DNA from 3 places in the Streptomyces sp. NPDC051041 genome. Region 1 is predicted to be linked to each of the others. Evidence: predicted binding sites of a transcription regulator. Region 1 holds the regulator's gene; each other region holds the start of a gene.

Region 1 (4,920 bases):
GCCGAGATCAAGAAGGCGTACCGCAAGCTCGCCCGCGAGTACCACCCGGACGCCAACAAGGGCAACGCCAAGGCCGAGGAACGCTTCAAGGAGATCTCCGAGGCGAACGACGTCCTCGGCGACCCCAAGAAGCGCAAGGAGTACGACGAGGCGCGCGCCCTCTTCGGCAACGGCGGCTTCCGTCCGGGGCCCGGCGCGGGCGGCGCCTCCTTCAACTTCGACCTGGGCGACCTCTTCGGCGGCGCCCAGGGCGGAGCCGGCGGCTTCGGCGGCGGGCTCGGTGACGTCTTCGGGGGCCTGTTCAACCGCGGCGGCGCGGGCACCCGCACCCAGCCGCGGCGCGGTCAGGACATCGAGTCCGAGGTCACGCTCAGCTTCACGGAGGCGATCGAGGGCGCGACGGTCCCGCTGCGGATGTCCAGCCAGCAGCCGTGCAAGGCCTGCTCGGGCACCGGCGACCAGAACGGCACGCCGCGCGTGTGCCCGACCTGCGTCGGCACCGGCCAGGTCGCCCGGGGCTCCGGCGGAGGGTTCTCCCTCACCGACCCCTGCCCGGACTGCAAGGGCCGCGGCTTGATCGCGGAGCACCCCTGCGACGTCTGCAAGGGCAGCGGCCGGGCCAAGTCCTCCCGGACGATGCAGGTCCGCATCCCGGCCGGCGTCTCCGACGGGCAGCGCATCCGGCTGCGCGGCAAGGGCGCCCCCGGCGAGCGGGGCGGCCCGGCGGGCGACCTGTACGTCGTCGTGCACGTCGACGCGCACCCGGTGTTCGGCCGCAAGGGCGACAACCTCACCGTCACCGTGCCGGTCACGTATCCGGAGGCGGCCCTCGGCGGGGAGATCCGGGTCCCGACGCTGGGCGGCCCGCCCGTCACGCTGAAGCTGCCCCCGGGCACGCCGAACGGCCGTACGATGCGGGCCCGGGGCAAGGGCGCGGTCCGCAAGGACGGCACCCGCGGCGACCTGCTGGTCACCGTGGAGGTGAGTGTCCCGAAGGACCTGTCGGGGAAGGCTCGTGAAGCGCTCGAGGCGTATCGCGAGGCAACCGCGGGTGAGGACCCGCGGGCGGAGCTGTTCCAGGCCGCGAAGGGAGCTTGAACGAGATGGATGGCCGTCGACGCAACCCGTATGAACTGACCGAGGACACCCCGGTCTACGTCATCTCGGTGGCGGCCCAGCTCTCCGGCCTGCACCCGCAGACGCTGCGCCAGTACGACCGCCTCGGCCTGGTCTCCCCGGACCGCACGGCCGGCCGCGGCCGGCGCTACTCGGCCCGCGACATCGAACTGCTCCGCCAGGTGCAGCAGTTGTCGCAGGACGAGGGCATCAACCTGGCCGGCATCAAGCGCATCATCGAACTGGAGAACCAGGTCGCCGCCCTCCAGGCCCGCGTCGCGGAGCTGGAGGACGCGCTCGACGGCGCGGCGGCGGCGATGCGCCAGCGCGAGGCGGCGGTGCACGCCTCCTACCGGCGCGACCTGGTGCCGTACCAGGAGGTGCAGCAGACCAGCGCGCTGGTGGTGTGGCGGCCGAAGCGGCAGCAGCAGTCGGACTGACCCGTACGCGCGGGAAGGGGCCCGGAGGCGGTGAACCTCCGGGCCCCTTTCGCGTCGTCTGGGTCACCCCGCCGGCGCGGTGACCGCCCAGTCGCCCGCCGGCGGGGACTCGGTGCCGTCCGCGGCCACCGCGGTCACCCAGTAGTACGAGGTGGTGCCGGGCCGCGCGCCGGTGTCGACGTACTCCACCGTGCCGCTGCCGGGAGCGGCGATCCTCTCGTAGACCCCGGTGGCCGGGTTCCACCGGTGGACGCGGTAACCGCCCGCCGCCCGGGGATCGTCCCCGCCGAGGCCGTACCAGGTCAGCCGGTTGCCCTCGGCGCCCTCGGCCCCGGTCGCCTCCAGGGTGAGCGGGGAGCCCTCGGGCGTCGCCACGCCCGGCGTGGTGTCCAGCTCGGTCGCGGTCACGATCAGCGCCTCGCCGGTCCACTGGAAGGCGGAGTTCCCGGCGTCGTCGACGGCGTCGACGACGAAGCAGACCTCCTCGCCGTCGGGCAGGGTGGTGTAGGCGTACGAGGTGGTGTCGGCCGAGACGTGGTAACCCGCGTACAGGGAGCACATCCGCTCCCCCTCGTCGCCGAGGAGCTCGCCCCGGCGGACCACGTAACGCGCCAGGTCGGGCGTCGGGTTGGCGTCCCAGCGCAGCTGGAAGCCGTACTCGGTCGGGGTGACGGCGAGCCCGGTGACGGCGGACGGCGGGGTGAGGTCGCGCCGCTCGCCGCTGACCGCGGCGGACCGCGCGGACTCGTTGCCGGCCGCGTCGAGGGCGGCCACCCGGTAGTGGTAGGCGGTGCCCTCGGCGGCCGAGGCGTCGAGGTACGAGGTCCGGCCGGTCGCGCTTCCGATCCGGGTGTACGTGCCCGACGCGCTCGTCGCCCGGTACACGCGGTACGACGCCGCGTCCGGGACCGCCCTCCAGGCGATGCGCAGGCCGCCCTCCTCGGAGGCGGTGCTCAGCCCGGTGGGCGCCGCGGGCGCGGTCCGGTCGGCGGTGGTGACGAGCAGGTCGGCCGTCCCCGCCGACTCGTTGCCGGCCTTGTCGTGGGCGCGGACCTCGTAGTAGTAGGCCTGGCCGGTCGCCGGCAGGGTGGCGTCGGTGGCGGACGTGGCGGTGGTGGCCGTCAGCGGCGTGCTGCCGTACGCCGCGCCCTTCGGGCGTCGGTAGACGCGGTAGCCGGCGAGGTCCATTTCCTTGTTCTTGGCCCAGGTGACCTTGGTCTTGCCGGTGGCGGGGTCGTAGGTGGCGGCGGCGTTCGTGGGGGCGAGGGGTTTGACCTTGTCGGTGGTGGCGGTGGTGCGGGGGGTGTAGGTGAATTTGACGTTGGCGGTGCCGGTCCAGTTGACGAAGTCGATGCGCAGGGTGTGCTTGCCGGGGGGGATGGTGAGGTTGACCGTCTTCTTCGCGGTGGAGGAGACGTTCTTCCACAGGTCGATCCTGCGGGTGCCGTCGAGGTGGACGCGGATGCCGTCCTGGGCGGAGGCGGTGAAGGTGAAGGGGCCGCCGGAGCCGAAGTCGCGGGTGAGGGACCAGCGGACGCCGAAGTTGTTGGAGGGCAGGCCGGAGGCGGGGGCGCCGGTGCCCCAGTTCTGGTCGATGGCGCTGTCGCAGTCGGTCTTCTTCGGGGTGCCGGAGAAGGTGGTGTTCGCGAAGAACTGCCGCTTGTACACGGGGGAGGTGCAGCTGACGGCGGCGGACGCGGGCGCGGTGACGGCGGTGAGCAGGCCGCCCGCGGTGGCGAGCACGACGGCGGACGCGGCCGCGGTCGTCGTGCGTCTGGCTGGGATCATGCGGTCCTCTACTGGGGATCGGGAGGGCCGGACACCGCCCTCATGATCATGACTCGCGAGGAAAGGCCTTGGTTGTACGGCCTTTCGCGCACCGTTCGCCTCCATGGAGTGGATACTCCGTAAAGGGTGTTGGGAGGAGGTTCCGCTCTGTCTTCACAGCGAACGCGGAGCGTGGTGTTGTCATCTCGTTAAGTGGTTCCGCTTGACGCTGGGGGCCGCCGCCGCGTTGGCTTTTCAGTCACATGGGCCGCAATGTTGTGCCCACGTCCGGAACGCACCTGAAGTGAGCCCTCGAATGCGTCGTATCGCCATATCCGTGGCCGTCACCACGATGTCCGTCACGCTCGCCGGCTGCGGCATGTTGAACGCGTCGGGGAGCAGCGACGATGCCAGTCCCACCAAGGGCAACGACCTCACCGTGGGGCTGCTGCTGCCGGAGCGGGACAACACCCGGTACGAACAGTTCGACTACCCCATCTTCAAGAAGAAGATCGAGTCCCTCACCGGCGGCCGGGGCCACGTCGTGTACGCCAATGCCGAGGCGAACGCCGGCAAGCAGACCGAGCAGCTCCAGCAGCTGGTCGAGGACAGGGTCGACGTGATCGTGCTGGACGCGGTCGACGCGCACGCCATCGCCGACGGGGTGGAGAAGGCCAAGGAGGCCGGCATCCCGGTCATCGCCTACGACCGGCTGGCCGAAGGCCCGATCGACGCGTACATCTCCTTCGACAACGAACTGGTCGGCGAGGTGCAGGGCCGCTCCCTGCTCGAGGCCCTCGGGGGCGGCGCCTCCGACAGGATCGTCATGATGAACGGCTCGCCCACCGACCCGAACGCCAAGCAGTTCAAGGCGGGCGCGCTGTCGGTGCTGACCGGCAAGGTGACGATCGCGCAGTCCTTCGACACCAAGGACTGGAAGCCGGAGAACGCCGAGGCCAACATGGCCGAGGCCATCAACACGCTCGGCAAGGACAACATCGCCGGCGTCTACTCCGCCAACGACGGCATGGCGGGCGGCATCGTCAAGGCCCTCAGGGCCGCGGGCGTCACCGACCTGCCGCCGATCACCGGCCAGGACGCGGAACTGGCGGCGGTGCAGCGGATCGTCGCCGGCGAGCAGTACATGAGCGTGTACAAGTCCTACCCGCAGGAGGCCGAGAGCGCCGCGGAGATGGCCGTGGCGAAGGTGCAGGGCCGGGACATCCAGTTCGAGGCGCTGGCCCGGGACAAGGTCGACAGCCCCACCCACAAGGGCATCCCCGCGCAGCTCGTGCCCGTCGTGGCCCTGACGCGGGAGAACATCGAGGACACCGTCGTCGCGGACGGCATCTACGAGGTGTCCGACATCTGCACCGCCAAGTACCAGACCGCCTGCGCGGCGATCGGCCTGAAGTAACACCGGCGGCGGAGCCGTCCGATACGGGCGCGGCCGGGGCGCGGTGCCCACCCCCCGGCCGGGGCTGCGCACTCTTTCCGGTGATGCGCGGCCACGCCCTGGCGGCCGCCGGACGTCCGCGCACCGTCCGTCCCCCGGCCCCGGGCCGGGCCGCCGCCTCTCGTCGCGGGTGCGCCCCGC
Region 2 (4,920 bases), on a different contig from region 1:
CTCAGCCATCCGCCGCTGCCCTGGGACGCCCGGCTCGCCCGCTGGTTCGACGAGTTCGTGCCCCGCCCGGAGCCCGTACGGTCCTACGCCCGTCCCTCGCGCCGCCAGGCCGCCACCCCCGGCATCCCGCGCGCGGGACGGTACTTCCCGTCCGAGGAGGTGCCCCGCTGCACCTTCGGAGTGGTGCTGGACACCTCCGGCTCCATGGAGCGGGTCCTGCTCGGCAAGGCGCTGGGCGCCATCGCCTCCTACGCCGAGGCCCGGGACGTACCGGCCGCCCGGGTCGTGTTCTGCGACGCGGCCCCGCACGACGCGGGGTACGTGCCGGTGACGGAGATCGCGGGACGGGTGCGGGTGCACGGCCGCGGCGGCACCGTGCTGCAACCGGGCGTCGACCTGCTGCAGCGCGCCGGCGACTTCCCGCCCACCGCGCCGATCCTGGTGATCACGGACGGCTGGTGCGACGTGCTGCGGGTGCGGCGCGAGCACGCGTACCTGATCCCGCGGGGCGCGCGGCTGCCGTTCACCGCCCGGGGGCCGGTCTTTCACGTGAGTTGAGCCGGAGTGTGATCGTATGGGGGCAGGAACCCGGACACGGGGACCGCACCGTAAGCATTGCGAAAGGATTCGTCGTGGCAACCACGCGCTCCGCACACACCGTGTGGGAAGGCAACCTGTTCCAGGGCAAGGGCGTCGTCGACTTCGACTCCTCCGGCAGCATCTCCGCGCAGCCGGTCACGTGGGCGTCCCGCGCCGAGGAGGCGAACGGCAGGACCAGCCCGGAGGAGCTGATCGCCGCCGCTCACTCCAGCTGCTTCTCCATGGCCCTGTCGAACGTCCTCGACAAGGCCGGCACCCCGCCGACCAAGCTGGTGACCAGCGCCGAGGTCACCTTCCAGCCCGGTGAGGGCATCACCGGCATCCACCTCACGGTGGAGGGCACCGTGCCCGGCGCCGACGAGGCGGCCTTCACCGCCGCCGCCGAGGACGCCAAGGTCAACTGCCCCGTCAGCCAGGCGCTGAAGGCCGTGGACATCACCCTCACGGCGAAGCTCGCCTGACCCGCCGCCCGCCGTCGCGCGGCGTGCCCGCGCGACGGCGGCCCGCGCACCCGGGCCCGGCGCCCGGGGGACCGCACGACCCCCCGTCCCGCCGTCCCGCGCACCGAAGGGGTTCCGGAGCGAGCCGGCCCGTCCTGCCCGGTGCGGACGGCCGACGGCGACGCCCTGACGCCGGCGTTCCTAGCCCGCCCGCGGCGGAGGCGCCGATCACCGGCCGGCCCCGGTGCGCGGCGGCCCCGCGCGCCCGGCCGGCCGTCCCATTGACAAGAGCCCACTCAAGTTTTGTGCTGGAGTCGGGGAGAGTGCTGACGGGACGTGCCGCCCTGGCGGAAGGGGACAGCGATGGGACGTGCGGTCGGAATCGATCTCGGGACGACGAACTCGGTGGTGGCCGTGCTGGAGGGCGGCGAGCCCACCGTCGTCGCGAACGCGGAGGGGGCCAGGACCACCCCGTCGGTGGTGGCCTTCGCCAAGAACGGCGAGGTGCTGGTCGGCGAGGTCGCCAAGCGGCAGGCCGTGACGAACGTCGAGCGCACCGCCCGCTCCGTCAAGCGGCACATGGGCGATTCGTCCTGGCGGTTCCCGGAGCGGGGCGACATCGACGGCAGGCGGTACACCGCGCAGGAGATCTCCGCCCGGGTGCTGCAGAAGCTGAAGCGGGACGCGGAGGCCTACCTCGGCGAGGACGTCACCGACGCGGTGGTCACCGTTCCCGCCTACTTCGACGACACCCAGCGGCAGGCGACCAAGGAGGCCGGCGAGATCGCGGGCCTGAACGTCCTGCGGATCATCAACGAGCCGACGGCGGCGGCGCTGGCGTACGGCCTGGACAAGGAGAACGACCAGACCGTGCTGGTCTTCGACCTGGGCGGCGGCACCTTCGACGTGTCGCTGCTGGAGATGGGCGAGGGCGTCATCGAGGTGAAGGCCACCAACGGCGACACCCGCCTGGGCGGCGACGACTGGGACCAGCGGGTCGTCGACCACCTGGTCCAGCGGTTCAAGAACGGCTACGGCGTCGACCTGTCCAAGGACAAGATGGCCGTGCAGCGGCTGCGGGAGGCCGCCGAGAAGGCCAAGATCGAGCTGTCCAGCTCCTCGGAGACGACGATCAACCTGCCGTACATCACGGCCTCCGCCGAGGGTCCGCTGCACCTGGAGGAGAAGCTCACCCGCGCCCAGTTCCAGGAGCTCACCGCCGATCTGCTCGACCGCTGCAAGAAGCCCTTCCACCAGGCGGTCAGGGACGCCGGCATCGAGCTCGCCGCGATCGACCACGTCATCCTGGTCGGCGGCTCGACCCGGATGCCCGCGGTCACCGACCTGGTCAAGGAACTCACCGGCAAGGACCCGCACAAGGGCGTCAACCCCGACGAGGTCGTCGCCGTCGGCGCGACCCTCCAGGCGGGCGTCCTGCGCGGCGACGTCAAGGACGTCCTGCTGCTGGACGTCACCCCGCTGTCCCTCGGCATCGAGACCAAGGGCGGCATCATGACCAAGCTCATCGAGCGCAACACCACGATCCCGACCCGGCGTTCGGAGATCTTCACCACCGCCACCGACAACCAGCCCTCGGTCGGCATCCAGGTCTACCAGGGCGAACGGGAGATCGCCGCGTACAACAAGAAGCTCGGCGTCTTCGACCTGACCGGGCTGCCGCCCGCGCCGCGCGGGGTGCCGCAGATCGAGGTGGCCTTCGACATCGACGCCAACGGCATCATGCACGTCTCCGCCAAGGACCTGGCGACCGGCCGCGAGCAGAAGATGACGGTCACCGGCGGCTCGGCGCTGCCCAAGGACGACATCGACCGCATGATGCGGGAGGCCGAGCAGCACGCGGAGGAGGACCGCAGGCGCCGCGAGGCGGCCGAGACCCGCAACCAGGCCGAACAGCTCGTCTACCAGACCGAGAAGTTCCTCCGCGACAACGGCGACAAGGTGCCGGCCGGCACCAGGTCGGAGGTGGAGTCGGCGATCACGGACCTCAAGGGCCTGCTGGAGCGGAACGCGGACACCCACGAGCTGCGCACCGGTGTGGAGAAACTCGCCTCCGTCAGCCAGCGGATGGGCCAGGCCATGTACGCCCAGGCCGGGCAGCAGCCCACGGCGGACGCCGGGCAGCCGCACGCCGGACCGCAGGAGGAGGAGGGCGACGGCGTGGTGGACGCGGAGATCGTCGACGACGACAAGGACCACAAGGGCGGGGCGGCCTAGCCACCGGCCGCAGGGGCGGGACGACCTAGCCGCCGGCCGCAGGGGCGGGACGGCCCGGGAGACGGGCCGCCGACGCCGGGGAGGGGCGTGCCGCCCGCCCCGGCGCGGCCGGTCCGCCGGTTCTACGCCGCCCCGCTGAACGCGTGTTCCGGCCGCTCCGCGGCCGGAACACGCAGCCGCTGCCTCGGGCAGCTCCCGCGCCGGGCGACGGCCTCCCGGCCGCGCAGGTCGTCCAGCCGGGCGAGGAGCTGCTCGCGCACGGCCGTGAGGTCGTCGATGCGGCGCTGGATCACGGCCAGGCGCTGTTCGAAGACCGCCACCTTGGCGGACAGATCGTCGCAGCGGTGGTCACCGATCACCTCGTCGCGCAGGCAGGTGCCGAGCAGCAGCAGGTCCTCGGTCGTCAGACCGGCCGCGAGGAGCAGGCGGATGTTCTCGACGACCTTCACCGCATCGGGCGAGTAGGTCCGGTATCCGTTGGACGAGCGGTCGGGGTGCAGCAGACCGTGCTCCTCGTAGTACCGCAACGCCCGGGTGGTGGTGCCGGTGGCACGGGCGAGTTCTCCGATGCGCATGGGGCGACTCCTGTCGGTGGCGGGGCGGTTGACACGGCCGCACGGTGCGAAGGACGTGGGCGGGGCGGGGCACCGGCGCGTCCGCCGGTCCGGGACCGCTCCGGTCCCGGACCGGCGAACGCGGCCGTCACCGGCTGACCGTCTCCGGGGCGGCGTGGGTGCCGCCTTCCTCGTCGGCGGCGGACGCCGGGGACGCCGGGGCGGCGGCCGCGGTCCGGCGCCGCTCCCCGGCGGTCTCGCCCAGGGCCAGAGCCAGGGCGAGGGCCGCGACGACCGCGCCCACCACGGGCAGCCACTGCATCCCGGCCCCGGCGGCGATGACCCGGCCGCCGAGCCAGCCGCCGACCGCGGTGCCCAGGTTGAACGCCGAGCTCTGGACGGTCAGCGCGAGGGTGCGGGCCTGCTTCGAGGCGACGTCGAGCAGCCGGGTGTTCACAGCGGGGATGACCGCGTAGTACGCGGCGCCGAACAGGAAGAGGAATCCCACGGCCGGCGCCTTGACGGACGCGGTGGCGCCGAGCAGCAGCAGCGAGGCGCCCAGTGCCGCCACGGACACGGACACCGCGCCGAGCACCGAGCGGTCGGTGAGCCTGCCGCCGACGAGGTTGCCCACGGTGCCGCCGATGCCGAAGAGGAGCAGGAGCACGGTCACCGCGGACTCGCTGAAGCCGACGGTGTCGGTGAGCAGCGGGGTGACATAGGTGTACGCGGTGAAGGAGGCGGCCGCGGCGAGCGCGGTGATCCCGGTGACGACCTGCACCCTGCGGTCGCCCAGGACGCGCAGTTCACCGAGGCGTCCCCGGTCGTCCTCGGGGGAGATGCCGGGAGTGTCCGGGGCGAGGGCGGCCACCGGGACCGTGACCGCGAGGGTCAGCACCGCCACGGCCCAGAAGGTGGCGCGCCAGTCGAGCCACTGGCCCAGGGCGGTGCCGATCGGCAGGCCCGCGATCATGGCCAGGCTGAAGCCGAGCGAGACCCGGGCGACCGCCGAGCCGCGCCGCTCCGGCGGGACGATGTCCGCGGCGATGCCGAAGAACAGGGGCATCAGGGCCGAGTGGGCGAGCGCCGCG
Region 3 (4,920 bases), on a different contig from region 1:
AGGTGCGCCGCTCGGCCGGGTCCTGCGCCGACTCGGGCACGTGGTGCGGCCGCCCGATCAGATCGCGCAGGTCGTCCGCGCGGACGGTGAGCGGCAGCTCCCGCTCGCCCAGTTCGTGCTGGGCCGCGACCTTGCGCAGCAGCCGCGCGACGGACCGCTCCAGGTTGCGCACCCCCGCCTCGCGGGTGTACTCGCCGGCGAGCTTGCGCAGCGCTCCCTCGTCGACGACGACCTCGTCCTTGTCCAGGCCGGCCCGCTCCAGCTGGCGCGGGATCAGGTGGTCGCGGGCGATGACGACCTTCTCGTCCTCGGTGTAGCCGTCCAGGCGGACGATCTCCATGCGGTCGGCCAGCGCCTCCGGAACGGCCTCCAGGACGTTGGCGGTGGCGAGGAAGACCACGTCCGACAGGTCGAGCTCGACCTCCAGATAGTGGTCCCGGAAGGTGTGGTTCTGCGCCGGGTCGAGGACTTCGAGGAGGGCCGCGGCCGGGTCGCCGCGGAAGTCGGAGCCCACCTTGTCGATCTCGTCGAGCAGCACGACCGGGTTCATCGACCCGGCCTCCTTGATCGCGCGGACGATCCGGCCGGGCAGCGCGCCGACGTACGTGCGCCGGTGGCCGCGGATCTCCGCCTCGTCGCGGACGCCGCCGAGCGCGACCCGGACGAACTTGCGGCCCATGGCGTGGGCGACGGACTCGCCGAGCGAGGTCTTGCCGACGCCGGGCGGCCCGACGAGGGCGAGCACGGCACCGCCCCGCCGTCCGCCGACCACGCCCAGACCGCGGTCGGCGCGCCGCTTGCGCACCGCCAGGTACTCGGTGATCCGCTCCTTGACGTCCTCCAGGCCCGCGTGCTCGGCGTCCAGGACGGCCTTGGCGCCCCGGATGTCGTAGGAGTCCTCGGTCCGCTCGTTCCACGGCATCTCCAGGACCGTGTCGAGCCAGGTCCGGATCCAGGAGCCCTCGGGCGACTGGTCGGAGGTGCGCTCCAGCTTGTCGACCTCCTTGAGGGCGGCCTCGCGGACCTTCTCGGGCAGGTCGGCGGCCTCCACGCGGGCACGGTAGTCGTCGGACTCCTCGCCCTCCTTCTCGCCGTTGAGCTCGCGCAGCTCCTTGCGGACGGCTTCGAGCTGGCGGCGCAGCAGGAACTCCCGCTGCTGCTTGTCGACGCCCTCCTGGACGTCCTTGGCGATGGACTCGGCGACGTCCTGCTCGGCGAGGTGGTCGCGCAGCTGCTGGGTGGCGAGCTTCAGGCGGGCGACCGGGTCGGCGGTCTCCAGCAGCCGCACCTTCTGATCGGTCGTCAGGAAGGGCGAGTAGCCGGAGTTGTCGGCGAGCGCGGAGACGTCGTCGATGGCCTGGACGCGGTCGACGACCTGCCAGGCGCCGCGCTTGCGCAGCCAGGCGGTGGCCAGGGCCTTGTACTCCTTGACCAGTTCGGTGACGTGACCGGGCAGCGGGTCCGGGACGCGCTCGTCGACCGTCGTGCCCTCGACCCACAGCGCCGCGCCCGGGCCGGTGGTCCCGGCGCCGATCCGGACCCGGCCGCGGCCGCGGATCAGGGCGCCCGGGTCGCCGTCGGCCAGCCGGCCGACCTGCTCGACCGTGCCCAGCACACCCGTGTTGGCGTACGTCCCGTCGACGCGCGGCACCAGGAGCACCCTGGGCTTTCCGGGTTCCGACTTGGCGGCGGCCTGCGCGGCCTCCACCGCGGCGCGCACCTCGGAGTCGCTCAGGTCCAGCGGGACCACCATCCCGGGCAGCACGACCTCGTCGTCGAGCGGCAGCACGGGCAGGGTGAGCGATGTGTTAGCCGAGGACTCAGTAGCCATGATCTCCCCTTCGGCAGTCAAGTTGAGCTATGCCGACTCAATGCTCCTGAGTCGTTGAATGTTCCCGGTCATGTGTTCGCTCTGAGCGATCAGCGAAGGACGCTCCGGAGTCCGGCGCCCCGCCCGGGCGGCAGGACGGGCCCGGCGCCGGGAGACGGACGGCGGGGCAGGCCGCGGGACCGTCCGGGGCGGCGCGAGTCCGGTCGCGGCCTCCTGGGGCCGCTCCGGCCAGGAGAGTCCCCGGGCGAGCGGCAGCGAGGACCCCGTCCGGGCGCGGAACCGGGGAACGACCGGGTCGAGCGTGATCCGGCGCCTGCTCACGGCGCTCCCTCCGACGCCCGCCGGGCGGGCGCGGGCACGTCCCGGGCGGCCGCCGGCGCATCGGCCGCCGCCCGCGCGCGGAGCCAGCCGAAGGAGCCCGCCAGGAAGGCGACGCCGCCGCCGGCGAGGATGCCCCAGCGAGCCCAGCCGGCGGGAACCAGCCCGGCGCAGGCGAAGCCGACGGCCACCGAACTCTGCAGGGTCGCCCCGTACGCGGCGCCGACCCGGCCCCGCACCTCCTTCGGGCAGCCGGCCATGACGTGGGTGCGCAGCGTCACGTTCTGCACCGCGTTGGCCATGCCGCCGCACAGGAAGGCGGCCAGCATCAGCGGGACGACGGGATACACCCCGGTCACCAGGTAGCCGAGCCCGACGACCGCGGCCGCTCCGACGGCGACCACGGCCGTGGGCCGGCGGCCGAGCGGGCCTCGTACGGCGAACGGTCCCAGCACCAGGCCCACGCTCCAGGTGGCCAGCAGGGTGCCGTAGGCGGCCGTGCCGCCGGGGATCTCGTCCGCGAAGAAGGGCAGCAGCACGTTGACGACCGAGGTCGCCGCGACGGTGATCACGATGGTGGCGAGCGTGATGCGGCGCTGCGCCCCGGTCCACAGCAGGGCCAGGCCGGCTCGCAGGCCCCCTCCGGTCCGCTGCTCCTCCGGGGCGGCCTCGTCCGTCCCGGCGGCGGAGGCGTCCGCGGCGCCGGCTGTCCGCGCGCCTTCCCGGGCCGCCGCGGCCAGCCAGCGGCTGATCACGGGAACGGCCGACAGGGCGAAGGCGAAGGTGCCCGCGTCGACCGCCAGCGCCAGCCCGGTGCCGCCGTGCGCCGTCAGCAGGCCCACCAGCAGCGGGCCGATGACGTATCCCGCGTTCCGCGCCGACTCGATGAGGCCGTTGACCCGCAGCTGCGCCTCGGCGGCCGGGAACAGCCCGGGGACGAGCGCCATCACGCAGGTCTGGGCGACGGCCCCCAGCGCGCCCAGGAACAGCATCGTGACGACGAGCAGGACCGCGCCGTCGGCGATCGCGGCGGCGGTCGCCGCGATCAGGCACTCCAGGGCCAGTACCGCGCCCAGCACCGCGTCCGGCCGGAAGCGGTCGACGATCCGGCCGATCAGGCCGCCCAGGGCGATGCCGGGAACCAGGCCGGCGAGCATCTGGGCCGACACCACCGACGTCAGCCCGGTGCGGTCGGCACCGCGCAGGGCCAGCGCCACCATGGCGACCTCGTCACCCACCGTACTGACCAGCAGGGCGGCGACGGCCAGGAGCGCCGCGGCCCCGCCCGGCCGCGGAGACGTCACAGGACCGGCTCCGTCGGACGCGCCGCCGCCGGTTCGCCGCCGAGCCCCTTGCCGAGCCGCGTCCCGCCGTACCGGAGGAACCCGTGCCCCCGGCCGATCAACTGTCGCGGGACCCCGCGCGGCGAGGCGAGGGCCAGGATCCCGTCCACGAACACGAAGGCGTCGGCGCCGTGCGTGCCGGCGAGGGCGGCCGTGTCCTGAACCACCTGCTCGGGACGGCGTATGCGGAACTTGCCGCCGGCGAAGGGGACCGAGCGGAAGGCGCGGTCCCGGGCACAGCTCCGTGAGGCCCGGAGCGGCAGGAGGGGGCCGGGCGCGAGGCAGCGGTCGAGCGGCAGGCCGTCGAAGTCCGGCGCGGGCGGGTCGGACACGCCGGCCATGGCCACGCGGACGTCCGGCCGGCGGCGCTCGACGCGGCGGGCCACGGTGGGAGCCGCTGTCAGCTGCGTGCCGGCGGACGCCGAAATACCGGCCACTGCCGGATCGGCGTCCTTCGGTTCGCGGATCGGGCGGTGTTCCAGAGCCCGCCCGCATACGTTGCGGTCCGCCGATCCGGCCGCTTCCAAAACGGAATCGGAGCGACGGCGGGAAAAGCGCGGGAAGTTCTCCCGCAGGCGGAAATACGAACCCGGAGAAGAAGCCGAGACGCAGGCGAGTCCGGTGCGCGGGACCGTGGCCGCGTCCGTGGGGGCGAGGGGCTCTGCCGGGATGCCGCGGGATGCGCGCGCGGCTTCGGCGCCGTCGATGCGGGTCACCGCGTCGCCGAGGACGGCGGGGGTCTCCTCGTGCGCTCGCCGCTTTCCGGCGGACACCTCGCCCGGACGGCGTTCGGCCTGCGGAGGCGGTGCCGTCGGGCCTCCGGCGGACAGCGGCCGGTCCGTCCGCTCGACGCTCGGGTCGAGGGGCGACACCCGCCGGCCGTGCCGGCGCATGACGGCGGCCGGCAGGGGAACCGCGGGGTGGGGAGCGCGGAGGCTCCAGATGGGCGGATCGACGAGAAGGGTCTGAGGCTGCGGCATGTGAGCCCTCGTGAGGTCCGGTGCCGGACGGGGAACCGAGCGCGGTCGCCGGAGCGCGGACGGGACGTGCTTCAGCCGGTCAGGCCGAGCCGGGGCCCGCCGGCCGGTTGTCGCCGGACTCCCCGCGGAAGGGTGTGCTCGCCGCTGAGCCGGTTCGGGGCGGCAGCCCCGACGGAGAGGGCCTCGTCGGTCCCGGCGACCGCGAGAAGGGCGCCGGCGTCGAAGTCCCGCGCCGGGTCGTGGTCGGGTCTCGTGCGGATCTCCTGCCCCGCGCGACTGGTTCTCCGCGAAATGTTCTTCACGGCCGGCGCCCGGCTCCCCGGCCGTCCGGCGCGGAAGCAACGTAACTCCCCGATGGGACTCCCACAAAGCGTCCCCATCCGAGGCGGAACGATTTTCAGTCATTCCGTCCGGGGTGGTCGTGCATTCCGCATTCCATTCCTCCCGG

What was found. The regulator HspR, encoded in region 1, represses chaperone genes until heat shock. The targets are predictions, from matches to a motif close to TTGAGNNNNNNNNNCTCAA.
Region 2: a site for HspR is predicted at 1,322-1,340, ahead of dnaK (molecular chaperone DnaK). Genes of this name have one in related genera too.
Region 3: a site for HspR is predicted at 1,854-1,872, ahead of lon (endopeptidase La). Genes of this name have one in related genera too.

What each region holds. Positions count from the first base shown of each region.
Region 1 covers NZ_JBITFM010000006.1:272,862-277,781, forward strand. The annotation lists gene dnaJ (molecular chaperone DnaJ) at 1-1,098, shown strand, start outside; gene ACIBAI_RS13675 (heat shock protein transcriptional repressor HspR) at 1,104-1,556, shown strand; gene ACIBAI_RS13680 (PA14 domain-containing protein) at 1,620-3,344, opposite strand; gene ACIBAI_RS13685 (sugar ABC transporter substrate-binding protein) at 3,640-4,740, shown strand.
Region 2 covers NZ_JBITFM010000008.1:105,359-110,278, forward strand. The annotation lists gene ACIBAI_RS15995 (hypothetical protein) at 1-558, shown strand, start outside; gene ACIBAI_RS16000 (OsmC family peroxiredoxin) at 633-1,061, shown strand; gene dnaK (molecular chaperone DnaK) at 1,404-3,275, shown strand; gene ACIBAI_RS16010 (MerR family transcriptional regulator) at 3,398-3,850, opposite strand; gene ACIBAI_RS16015 (MFS transporter) at 3,978-4,920, opposite strand, start outside.
Region 3 covers NZ_JBITFM010000014.1:25,102-30,021, forward strand. The annotation lists gene lon (endopeptidase La) at 1-1,831, opposite strand, end outside; gene ACIBAI_RS21065 (MFS transporter) at 2,149-3,453, opposite strand; gene ACIBAI_RS21070 (hypothetical protein) at 3,450-4,208, opposite strand.